One region of the Metabacillus sp. cB07 genome, then DNA from elsewhere that is predicted to be linked to it. Evidence: predicted binding sites of a transcription regulator. Region 1 holds the regulator's gene; each other region holds the start of a gene.
What was found. Region 1 encodes LexA, which represses DNA repair genes until DNA is damaged. Its sites were predicted from a motif close to CGAACATATGTTCG; they were not measured.

Region 1 (4,274 bases):
GCTTATCCGTATCCCTGCTTCACGCGGACTAAGCACACGCGTAGAAGTGCGCAGTGTTGACCCTTCTGCAAACCCGTACCTTGCAATGAGCGTATTGCTTGCTGCTGGTCTTGACGGCATTAAAAACAAACTTGCTGCTCCAAAACCGATTGACCGCAACATCTATGTCATGACGAAAGAAGAGCGTGTTGAGAATGGAATCGTAGATCTTCCTGCAACATTAGCACAGGCTCTTGATCTTCTGAAAACAGACGAAGTAATCATCAACGCACTTGGCGAGCATTTGTTTGAGCATTTTGTAGAAGCGAAAGAAATCGAATGGGATATGTTCCGCACTCAAGTTCACCCATGGGAACGCGAGCAGTACATGTCTCAATACTAAGAATCACACTCAAAAACCTCAGCTGTCTGCTGAGGTTTTTTTGCACAATCAAGCTTTTTAGTCAATTCCATCTGATTTTCTTTTTTGAAGATAGTCCTTCAGCAGCCTCATTATGGCTATTACGGCAAGTATGGAACCAACTGCAATCCCGGATAAAGCGACCACGAGTGAAATGTATTCAAAAATAGAGTAATTTGCAAGCTTGTTCCAGCTTATGCTGCCTTTCCAGTCCTCAATGACAAGGTTCATGCCATAGATTCCGGAAATAACCGTATAAGTAGTAAGGATCAGCAGCAGGGAATTGTGGCGTTTGCTGGCCAGCTTCTCCTGGTTTTGATAAAGACTGTCCATCGTATTCTTCACTTCTTTATAGAGGGTCTCAATTTTGAACCTGTCTTTCATCATAACAGAAAGCTCCTGGCCTTCCGTTCTGCTGCTGATTTCTGAAAAGATATACTTAGCGGTGAAATTAGCAATCGAGCGGATCAGACCTTCCATTTTATCCTGTTTCTGATCAATGTAGAGCTGTGAATAGCTGTATGAAAGCTTTAGAAGAACAATTTTATAGAAAAGATGCAGGATGAGATTGTAGTAGAGCTGTCCAACCATTTCTTCCGCGGTCACGTTCTCCTGACCCACATCATTCGTAATTTTAGTGAATGTATGATCACTCACAACGTGAAAGCTGCCGGGTGACCACCTGTCGTAAATGTGATCCTTAAGATAGTGGTCTATATATGCGGAATTGCTTGCGGACATATACGGCCTGCCGTTTTGATCATAGCCATTTATGTGGCCTATTCGAAAAAGAGTATCCGAAGAAATCTCTGCGTCCTTTTCTGTCAAAAGATAACTGCTGACAAACATTCTCTCGTCAATAAAGTAGGGAAGGCTTCCAAGGTAAGTTGACTGGCTGTTTTCACTTTTTTCTATATACGGGACAACAGAGGGGCACAGCTCTTCAAAAATAAAATCCTGAATCTTTTCGTAAGTGCCCTGTCCTGAATGAAGAACAGTTCCTTTTTCTTCTGTAATAAATGGTTCAAGAACCCTGAAGTGATCCATAAAATCGAGTGCATCGCTCAGTGACCATGTATTGCTGTTTGATGTCAGCTCTGTCCTTATGGTGATCATTCCGACAGAAAAAGGGCATATATACAGATCGATTGAGTGGACATTGAAAGAATATTCATTTACAGCTGTACGAAGCGTGCATTTTCTGTCAAAGGATTTTGAGTATCGATTTATAGCCTTATCCTGATGCTGATCCGGAAAGAGAATCTGTTCTATGTACGGCATAAAATAATGTTTCAGGCGTTTATGGGGAAGACTTGTTTTCTCTCCGTAAAATTTTGTCTGCTGGGCGCTGCTGTTAATGCTGAAAAATTCAAATCCGTTCGCCTTAAGTTCATCAGTCAGCTGGGAGATGCAGTCGCTGTCCCATGAAAAAGGAAAAATAAATTGGGCATTCGCCCGCAGAATGGCCGGTTCTTTTGTCATAGGCACCCTCTCATCTTTTTTTCATTATTATGTTCCCCTGAGAGAAGGCTGCAAAACAGGCAAATAAAAAAACTTTGCCTGTAAAAGCAAAGTTTTTAGTGTATGTTTCTATAAACTCCAACAACTTTTCCCAGGATGACAACATGTCTGAGAATAATCGGTTCAAGTGTAGAGTTTTCCGGCTGAAGGCGCACGTAATCTTTCTCTTTGAAAAAACGTTTGACAGTTGCCTCATCATCCTCTGTCATGGCAACAACGATATCCCCGTTGTTTGCAGTGTTCTGCTGTTTGACAATAACCATGTCCCCGTCAAGAATACCGGCTTCAATCATACTGTCTCCCATAATCTCGAGCATGAAGATCTGATCATCGGATGCGGCGAACGTATCTGGAAGAGGAAAATATTCCTCGACGTTTTCAATGGCTGTGATCGGGGAACCGGCTGTTACTTTCCCGATTACAGGAACGTTAATCACGCTTGAACGCGGAATCATCGCTGTCTCATCTTCTAATATTTCGATCGCTCTCGGCTTTGTCGGATCCCGTCTGATCAGCCCTTTGCTTTCAAGCCTGGCAAGATGGCCGTGCACAGTTGAGCTCGAAGCAAGGCCCACTGCTTCGCCGATCTCACGGACTGATGGCGGATATCCTTTCTTTTGTACTTCAAGCTTAATAAAAGTGAGGATATCCTGCTGCCTCTTTGAAAGTTTTGTCATTTTATCCACCTCGCGTCCTGTAATTTATGTTGATTATAGCATGTTTTTCCTGCATATACAAACATAAGTTCGAAAAACGGCGTTGACAGAAACGTTTGTTCGCATTATACTGAAAGTATCAAATATACGAACAAACATTCTATTAAGGTGGGGATTGAGTTGAAAGGTTCATTATCTTACGTTATTTCTTTCTTTGCAGTTGTCATTGTAGCTGTCTTTGCATTATCATACACAGGAGAAAAAGAAAGCCTTGATCATTATGTATCCATTGAAATAGCAGAAGGTGACAGTATATGGAGCCTTGCAGATCAATATGAAGAGCATCACCGCATGTCCAAAACCGATTTCGTTGAATGGGTTCAGGATAAAAACGGACTGCCGACAGCTGTGATCAAGTCAGGAGATTCTGTGGTTCTTCCTATTGATAAACAAACCTACCATGACGGGACACAGCTTGCATCAAGAAAATAGGGAAGTGAGAACACTGAACGCAATCATCTACTGCAGAGTCAGCACTAGAAAAGAAGAACAAGAGACATCACTCGCCCGGCAAAAAGAAGAACTTTTGGCCCTTTCAGCAGCACATGGCATGAATGTGGAAAAGATTATTGAGGAACAGGCGAGCGGATATGAGGTTGAAAGAGAAGGTATTTTTGAAATATTTGACTGTATAAAGGAACAGAAAATTGAGGCCATTGTTATTCAGGATGAGACAAGACTGGGGAGAGGGAACGCCCGGATCGCCCTTATTCATTTTTTCGCAAAAGAAGGCATTACGATCTATACGGCCACGCAGAATGGAAAGCTTTTTTTGTCTGAAGCCGATTCCATGGTTCTGGAAATTGTAAGCATTGTTGAAGAATATCAGCGGAAAATCCATAATCTGAAAATCAAAAGAGGTATGCAGAGAGCGGTTGAAAAAGGGTATAAACCTCAGAGGAATCTTACTAACAGAGATAAAGGGAGCGGCAGAGAGAAAAAGGAAGTGCCTGTCAGCGAGATTATCAGGCTTAAACAGAATAAACTGACATTCTCAGAGATTGCGGCTACCTTAAGAGGTTTTGGATACGAGGTTTCTAAAGCGACAGTACATAGAAGATATCAGGAGCACATGAAAGAGGAACAGGTCTAATCTGTTGTTTTTTGCCCCCATATCTAGTACGATATGATAGTAAATCTGTATTAGGTAAAGGAGCTGCAGTCATGCTGCCAAAAGAAAAGATGGCAAGAATCAACACCTTGTCCAGAAAATCAAAAACGTCCGGTCTTTCTCCGGAAGAAAAACAGGAACAGCAATCACTCAGACAGGAATATCTTAAGGCATTCCGGGGTTCTATGAAAAATACATTAAAAGGCGTTACAGTCCTGGATCCAAACGGGAACGATGTAACACCTGAAAAATTAAAAGAAGAACGCAGACGCGATCTGCATTAATCGCTGGAATACGTCAATTTTTGATGTATTCCTTTTCATTTTGCACATAATACATTAGAATAGGTTCTTACACTTCTCATTTTTGCATTTCCATGCGAAATGGTTGTATGAATAGGGCAGTAAAGCTATGATAAAAAAGTAGAATGTTATTTCTGAAAGGATGATCAATTAATGTCACATTCAATTCAAGACTTATCAATTGCTACCATTCGAACGCTGTCGATTGATGCGATTGAAAAAGC
Region 2 (4,274 bases), 1.8 Mb from region 1:
GTCAGCTCGCCTGGAGACGCCGTGCTTACTGAATTCTGCTGGTACGCCTGATAAGGATTTGTCAATGCCATCGTGTTAACTCCTTTTTTAGCCGAATTGCTGCATTAAATAACTCATTTGTTCATTGGATCGCTGAATCGCTTTTTCCATCGCCGTAAACTGTGCCCAGTAGCGGTCCTCTACTTGCGTCAGCCTGTCTTCAAAACGCGTGATCTGGCTATCTATGGATGAGAGGTTTCTTCCAATCGTAAACTGCTGGCTTGTGGAACTGGACGTGCCTGCTCTCGAATTCAGCTTGTCCATCGTTGTTTTTAAGTTGTCGTACAGATTGGTAATGATCCCTTTTTCACCCCTCGTTGGACCATTGCTTGTGAACAGCTTCTCTACGCCGTCCGGATTTTCTTCAATCGCTTTTTTCAATTTCGCCTCATCAATGATCAGCTTTCCGCCCTCGCGGTAGTTAGTAGAGGTCGTGATTCCGATATTAGATAGATGAGTAAAAGATGTGCCTGATGCTGAAGACAGCGTTGAGTAAAAATCTGTCCGCATTTGGCTGAGAGCTCCAGTCAGAATCGAGTCTTTTCTGAGCATTCCGCTTTTCGCCTTTTCATCCCACTGCTCCTGCTGCTTGTCTGATAGAGCTTCGCGTTCTTCGTCAGATAGCGGCTGATAGTCGCGGTATCGGGTCTCATCCGTTTTCGTCTGGATTTTCGCGATGGTTTCGTTGTACAGAGTGACGAATTTCTTTATGTTGTCAAAAACGGCATTCGTATCGTTTGTCACGTTAATAGAGACCGGCGGTTCTGCTGCCGTGAACGTGTTTTTCAGGGTAAAGGTAACCCCGCTCATTTCAAACGTGTTCGAAGTGCGCTCTGTTTCAAGTCCGTTAATGGTGAACTTTGCGTTCTGCCCGCCTGTTTCTGTACCTGAGCCGAATCTCAGCACGTTATTCAGGAAGCCTGCGGACGTAATGATTTCATTGCCGCCTTTGTTAAAATCGCCGGTTTCTTTTCTCGTCAGCGTAATCTTGTCTGAAAACGAGTCATACAACGCTGTCACGCCAAGTGATGATGAATTGATTTTTGTAAAAACGTTATTTAATGATTCCGTGCCCTGAATCAGGAAATTCTCTTTTTTGAGACCTGTTGAAGTATGGGTCTGCATGTCAAAAGAGAAGTAATGGTCTGTACTCTCAATCACGTAATCCGCTTTGATGACGCTTCCTTTTTTGATCGTTTCGCCGAACGTCAGGTTGCCGTCTGTATCAAGTGCAGCTTCTCCCGCTTGAGGAGTACCAGTCACAAGCTTAAAGGATTTTCCGTCCACTTTGATAATCGCGTCTTTATCAACATTTTTCAGCACTTGCCCGGTTTCAAGTGTCAGTTTAAATGACGCCCCGTCAGCCGCGGCAGTGACTGTCTGATTTTTAACGGTTCCTGTCTGCCAGTTGAAGTTCGTGTTGGCAAACGAATCTTTTATATCCTGGAGAGCTTTAGACGGGTCGACCTTTTGGCCGGATGCAGAGATAGCTCCGGCATTCACCTTTGTCGCTGCCGTTGCAAGCTGATCTACTTTCGAGATGCTGTAGGACGCCTGGCTCGCCGCGCTCGTTGCAGTGGCCGTCACTCTATCAGCATTGGAGCTGTTCGTCGTCCGTGCCCGGTAGTTGCTCGAGAGCTTCATATCAAACGCAGCATTCCGGAATGAAAACAGCAGGCTGTTCATCTCGCGGTAGCCGTCGCGCTGCCACTCAAGCACCTGCTTGTTCTGCTTCAGCTTATCAAGCGGCATTCTCTCCGCCTTCATCAAATCTGCCACGATAGTATCAATGTCCATTCCGCTCGCCAAACCGCCGATTCTGACCATGTACCTTCACCTCTCTAGATTTTCTTATCTACTACAAATCCCAGAAATTCTGTTAGTGCTGCGTACAAATCCAGCATCTTCTTGGACGGAATCTCCCGGACAATTTCCTTCGTCTGACTGTCTACCACCGTCACATAATACTCATTCAGCTTCTCATGCAACTGAAACTGTATCGACGTATTCGCCGGCTGCAGAAACTCATTGATGCTGTTCACCGCTTTTTCAATCTCTTCTTTCGGAAAAGCAGGTGTGTATTCTTCTTTACTTCCTTCTTTTATGGTTACGGGCTTCGTGTCATTTTCTGAGATGCGCGGACCAGGCTGGGATGACATTTTCTCAATCATCATGATGGGTCGCTCCTTGGTTATATGTTCTACTGGTTATATCGGAGAGATTGGGGAGATTTGAAGGTTTGGGGAGTTTAAATTGGGCTTAAATGTTTTCGTAAATTAAAATATGATTCTTGTTATTTTCTATTATTTGAAGGATTTTAGAAAGATCTGCGGAATTAATAAACAGAACAAACGTTCCTATAAGGAGGTCTAATTAAGCAAATGAAACATTTTATGCAACTTTCTAGTATTCAAAAAAGTGTATTAGTAGCGAGCATAATAGCAGATGGTGAGATTACAAAAATTTATAAGAATTCACGCAGAAAAAATCATAGTTACCGGGAACATTATGGCAGCCAGCAAGAAGAATATCGGGTATGGAAAAGTTCATTTTTCAATGGATTGCTGTACTTAACCCGCAAAAGTAACACGCTTCGTTCGAAATCATCCCCCTTATTCACTGAATTATATCCCTATTTTTATAGCGTCAATGGCACAAAAAAGATTCCTTTTGAATTGATTGATCAATGCACTCATTTTTACTTCTTAGCAATTCTCTATTTAGATGACGGCTCTCTTTGTATTACGAAAAGGATTAATCATAATACGAAGAAAATATACTTATTGCCTACGATAGCATTCTACCTTCAATGCTACACTAAAGAGGAGCTCATACTTCTTAAGCAATTCCTTTCAGAACATCACGATCTCGATTTGTATCTTAATAAAAGAAAAGACGGAAACGGCTATATATTAAAGCTCTCAAAAGAAATAGAAGTAACTAGTTTTTTGTCACGGGTTCATTCACACACAGTTGATTGTAAGAGCATGCAATACAAAACGAACTGGGAACATAGAGTGAAACTTGAATCAATTAAACTAAAAAAAGAATATCCTGGATATGAAACATTATCTAGTAATTCAAAGCGGCATCGAAATTACTCTGACAGTGAAATTAACGCCATGCTTGAGATGAAAAGAAATCAGTTTACTGATAAAGATATAGCAGCAGCCTTAAACAGGACGTATTGGTCGATTGTATATAAATTTCAAGAATTAAGAAAAAACGGCTCTCTCTAAAAAAGAAAGTGCCGTTTTTGTATTTATTAACGAAGTAATTGAAGAACACCTTGTGGTTGTTGGTTGGCTTGCTTTGCCGCTACGCCTTTCGGTCATAGAATAGACTATATCTTCACCCTGATCTGTCAGGGGCTGGGCACTTCGAACAGTATGCACTGCCCTACGAGATTCATAGTCATAGCTTATGCCTTAGACCGTCTTCTCTAGTCGTTGAACCTTCTCCAGAGTTTCCTCACAGGAGCTTGGCTGCTGATTATCCATTGTGTCATCTTCATCATTTTCACACCTTCACGCTGACCGTTTCCAGTTGCGTTGTGGTTGATGAAGCTTTAGGAAGTTCCAGCAATTCACCCAGTAATGCTCTTACCCGTTACCGGATAAGACGCCCTTCATCAATTATCTCAAGAGTTGTAGAACTCCTTGAGGCATTTGATTGGATTGAGCCAACATTGCTTGTGCTGCTTGAGAAAGAATAGAATTCTTTGTTTGGTTCATCATTTCTTTCGCCATCGTGCGAACATTTACTTTCATAAATGACCAGACTATATCTTCACCCTCTGATCTTTCCAGTAGGGGTTGGGCACTTCGGATTCTCAATGCTGAACCACATTGATCCACCTACGGATTTCATCACCATAGCTTACGCCTTAGATGGTTTATCCTAGTCGTTGAACCTTCTCCAGAGTTTCCTCACAGGAGCTTGGCTGCTGATTGCCCAATCTTTTCTTTTTTCGGACCGTCACGTCTGTCGTTTCCAACTGCGTTGTGGCAAGAAAAGCTCTAAGGGGTTTCCAGCAATTCACCCAATTATGATCTCTGGCCGTTACCAGCCAGGACGACTGTGCTTGTCGCTGCTTAGGCAGCTAAAGCATAATCTACGTCACGAACACGTGATTCTGCAGCAGTTAGGTTTTCAGAAGATGTGTTTAAATTATTTATAGCATAATCTAAACGGTTCTGATAAGAACCTAGATTAGACCTTTCAGCAGAAACAGT
Region 3 (4,274 bases), 650 kb from region 1:
TAAAATCTTGTACGATGATAAGCTAATTGGTGCTATCAGAGTTCTTTGGAAAGATGGAACTACACGTTTCAGCATAAGCCCTATGTTTATCCTTCCTGCATATCAAGGAAAAGGGATTGCACAAAAGACCATTAAGTTGGTAGAAGAGATGTACCCTCACGCAACCACTTGGGAACTGCGTACGATTCTGGAGGAAGAACGAAATTGTTATTTATACGAAAAAATGGGTTATGTAAAAACAGGCGAAACTAAACCTTTGAACGAAAGAACGACTCTTGTTTCATACAATAAAGTATCGTGAAAAGAAAACAGTCAACTTTAAAAACGCTCGGGATCCCGAGCGTTTTGTGCTAATTAATATGCCATTTGTATTGCGAATTACTATGTGGATTAGCTATTTTTTTACTTTTTGCACTCCAAAAGAGAGCCCGTTACAATATAACCGCTCCCTTTTTACCGCACCTCTTCTTCAAGTTCTTTAACCTTTTCCAAAGACACTCCTGTATGAGCTGCAATTTCACTCACAGACATTCCTCGAATTTTCAGCAGGCTCAGTGCTACCTCAATCGCTTTCTCATTTTTACCGGCAATTTTTGCGCCATCCATTTGAGTTTTTTGATCAGATATATATTTTTCTCTAAGCTGATACATTCTTATTATTTCTTCGTCGGCACTTAACCTGCGCAGTTTTTCTTCAGCTTTTGCTGCTAACTGATCCAAGGTAAACACCTCTCCTCTTATTTTGCTGACAGCCTTACTCGCCTTCTTTATTATACAGCGGGATACACCATTACAAAAGGTATGCCAATATATATAACAAAGGCAGGCACCCCTGCCCGCCTTCATCTCACTCCTTCTCCCCTATATCCGTTATTTTTTCGATTGGCAGATCGACGCGCGTGTGGTCTTCGCCGATGATCCGCAGGCATCCGCGGATCGGATCTACGTAGTGTACGCGGCCTTCGAGCACGTGAAAATCGTGATGTTCGTAGTAGGTGAACGCAAGCTCGCGGTTTTCCTCCATGGCGAGGCCAATGATTTCGTTAAAATGCTCGAGCTGCTGTTCGTCTACTGCGGGCTTCGTTTTATAGCCCTGTTCAACTTCAAGTTCTCTTAAGATTTTTACGTGCTCAGGCAGCATCATGGATGTCCACTTGATATTGCCCCGATCCCGAATCATGAGTATCCCTCCTTTTACGCTTTGTGTCCGCCGACAAGCTTGGCGCGGTGCCTTGCTGTGCCTGCGTTTGTATAGGAAACGGCCCGCAGCAGGGCATTGGGTCCGTATTTCCCGCGGATGGAGTCCATGACATAGCCAAGGATCTGTTCTTTTTCGCGGTTTGGCTGGAATAAATCGAGCTGCATTTCGGAATCATCTTCAATGTTGGAGAGGGCAATCGAAATTTTCCGGACAGTTTTATGTGCGTAAAATTGTTCAAATAAGGCGAGGCATGTTTCGTAGAGCTCCATTGTGATGTTGGTCGGCCGTTCCATCGTCCGTGAGCGGTGAAATCCGCCTCCAAGCTCATCATGGCTGTAGCCGATGCCGAGACTGATCGTTCTGCCTGCTTTCCTGTGCGTGCGCGCCCTTCTTGCAACTTCTTCGCACATTTCAAGAATCACGTGTTTTACTTCTTCCGGATCTGGATAATCCCGCATGAGAATCTGGCTCTTCCCGAAGCTGATCTGCCCCTGCAGAATCGGCGCACCAATTTCAGAGAGATCAACGCCCCAGGCATGGTAATAAAGCTGGTTGCCCATAATTCCGAACTTTTTCTCAAGCACTTCAAGCGGATGAGCGGCAAGCTGCCCTACGGTGAAAATCCCCATCCGGTTCAGCGTTTTTTCAACTCTGCTGCCAATGCCCCACATTTCCCGGAGCGGCTGCACTTTCCACAGCTTTTCTTTTACATCGTCGTACGTCCATTCCGCAATGCCCTTTTTCTTCGCCTCAAGATCAAGGCAGATTTTTGAAAGCAGCATATTGGGTCCGATGCCGATTGCACACGGCAGCGAAAATTCACGGTCCATATCATCTCTGATTTTTGCAGCAACCTCCCACGCATCTCCCCAAATCCCCTCCACTCCGTCAACTTGGATGAAGCTTTCGTCGACACTGTACGTGTGGATGGCATCCTTCGGGACATACCGGTGAAACAGGCGCGTCAGTTCAGTCGAAATACGGACAAAAGAAGCCATTTTTGCGTTCACAATCCGAATGCGGGAATCTTTCGGAATTTCGAACAGACGGGATCCGGTCTTGATGCCAAAATCTTTTTTCAGACAGGGCGAAGCTGCCAGGACAATACTCCCCTGCCTTTCTGTGTCACCAACCACCGCCAAATGGCACGTAAGCGGGTCAAGACCTTCCAGAACCGCGGCACAGCTGGCATAAAAGCTCTTCATATCAATGCACAGAATCTTTCGTTTTGGAAATTGGCTGTAATCCTCAATCATCGTTCTTACTCCTCACAACAGAATATATGTTCCCATTCAGTATATGCTAATAGTAAGCGAATATACGTTCGATTTCAATGGTAGTTTTTGCTACGAAAAGCGGAGCCGACTGTTCAGGCCTGGCAGTCAGATAAGAAATCACCAGAAAAGTCCGGTTTTGACTTTTTCGGGGATTTTGTTCTGACAGAAGGACTAGGAGGCGGAGCTGGACAATGCGAAATGCGGAATCGGCCGTTTAGCTCCGATTGGCGGATAAGAAATCACACGGAAAGGCCGAACTTGCCTTTTCGGGGGATTTTGTTCCGACTGAGGAGTTGGCCGGTGCAGCTGGACAACGCGAAATGCGGAATCGCTCGTTTAGCTCCGGGAGTCAGATAAGGAATCGACGGAAAAGGCGCCTTTTGCCTTTACCGGCGATTCCGTTCTGACAGAGGAGTTGAGCGATGGAGCTAGACAACACGAAAAGCGGAGCCGACTGTTCTGACAGAAGGACTAGGAGGCGGAGCTAGACAATACGAAAAGCGGAATCGCCTTGTTTAGCTCCGAAGGACAGAAAAGGATCCGACGGAAAAAGCCGGGCTTGCTTTTTACGGCGGAGCCGTTCTGGCCGAGGAGTTAGGCGATGGAGCTGGACAACACGAAAAGCGGAATCACCTCGGTTAGCTCCGAAGGACAGAAAAGAATTCATCCGTACCGTACCCTCAAAACTTAAAAACCCAATATTGAGGGCACTAAAAAGCCCAAATCCAAAAATTGAAGGAACTAAAAAACCTGAAACTTCCCCCAACCCCTGTAAACGGGACAAAAAATCTCAGCTTGGCATTCTCCGTAAACCCTCATATAATCAGGATACAAACGAGGTGAACTATGAACGAGAAATGGATTTGGAAGATGATTCAGCAATCTTTTGAGCAGTATGAGATGGATGGCCGGCTCAGTGAGGAGGAAGCTGCTGCGCTTGTTGCAAAAGTGAGGGAACAGAGGGAAACGGAAGGATCCGAATGGTTTGAAGCTGTGGAAGATGCCGTGTACGGCTATGTCACAAATCAGGAGCTGAATTAAATGGCGCGCCGGGTCCATTTAATTCAGCGTTTTTGTATGGCGCTTAAAAAGAATTCCGACAATCATCGTGAGGGTTATCAGGAGATAAAGGGCGAACCACCAAATCGTCCAATAGGTTGAGACGAAATCCGAAAAGCTGATAATATTCTCATGGATGCCATTTGAGAGCACAAAAACGAAAACTCCGGCCGGCAATAAAAAAGGGCGGTATGTCGAGTGCCTGGAGATGGACTGAAAGCCTAGCATGGCGCATAGAAAGCAAATGGTGATTTTTACAAAAATCCCAAAGATCCAGGCGATCCCGATCAGCACTTCCACCCGTTCAAGCAAATCGATGATGTCAATATCCCGCATCAGTTCAAAGGTTGAATAGGTTTGTCTCTGAACGAGATCATAGCCTTGAATGCCAATGCTGAACAGAACGATGAGCACAAGAATGATCCCTCCTGTAAACAGGGAAAAAAGATAGGCCGCGGGAATGTTTTTTTTCTTGCTCATATAGCCGGTAAGAGAAAATAGGAGCAGCATTTCAAGAAAGGGAAAGCCGATTGTCGTATAGGCTCCGCTCCAAACAGGTTTTATTCCGCGGTAAAGAACAGGTTTAAGATTAGAGAAATCAAACTGATTGATGACCAGAATAAAGGAAACAAAGAGGAGCACCATGACAATCGGCGTGTAAAACTGATTCACCCTCGCCAGATTATTGGGTCCGTAATAGACGGAATAGAGTGAAATCAAAATAATGGCAGCCTGAA

Region 2: a site for LexA is predicted at 2,384-2,397, ahead of JOJ89_RS19245 (DNA endonuclease). Genes of this name have one in related genera too.
Region 3: a site for LexA is predicted at 2,515-2,528, ahead of JOJ89_RS13435 (Y-family DNA polymerase). Genes of this name have one in related genera too.

Annotation. Positions count from the first base shown of each region.
Region 1 is NZ_CP069296.1:1,984,817-1,989,090, forward strand. Features, by position in the region: gene glnA (type I glutamate--ammonia ligase) at 1-382, shown strand, start outside; gene JOJ89_RS09940 (magnesium transporter CorA family protein) at 440-1,882, opposite strand; gene lexA (transcriptional repressor LexA) at 1,978-2,598, opposite strand; gene yneA (cell division suppressor protein YneA) at 2,758-3,069, shown strand; gene JOJ89_RS09955 (YneB family resolvase-like protein) at 3,083-3,730, shown strand; gene JOJ89_RS09960 (DUF896 domain-containing protein) at 3,802-4,032, shown strand; gene tkt (transketolase) at 4,204-4,274, shown strand, end outside.
Region 2 is NZ_CP069296.1:3,754,423-3,758,696, forward strand. Features, by position in the region: gene fliS (flagellar export chaperone FliS) at 1-71, opposite strand, end outside; gene JOJ89_RS19235 (flagellar hook-associated protein 2) at 88-1,866, opposite strand; gene flaG (flagellar protein FlaG) at 1,881-2,234, opposite strand; gene JOJ89_RS19245 (DNA endonuclease) at 2,421-3,278, shown strand; partial or broken gene JOJ89_RS19250 (flagellin) at 3,675-3,791, opposite strand; gene JOJ89_RS19255 (flagellin N-terminal helical domain-containing protein) at 4,134-4,274, opposite strand, start outside.
Region 3 is NZ_CP069296.1:2,635,292-2,639,565, forward strand. Features, by position in the region: gene JOJ89_RS13420 (GNAT family N-acetyltransferase) at 1-301, shown strand, start outside; gene JOJ89_RS13425 (hypothetical protein) at 454-720, opposite strand; gene JOJ89_RS13430 (YolD-like family protein) at 848-1,180, opposite strand; gene JOJ89_RS13435 (Y-family DNA polymerase) at 1,195-2,457, opposite strand; gene JOJ89_RS13440 (YqzH family protein) at 3,325-3,519, shown strand; gene JOJ89_RS13445 (GerAB/ArcD/ProY family transporter) at 3,538-4,274, opposite strand, start outside.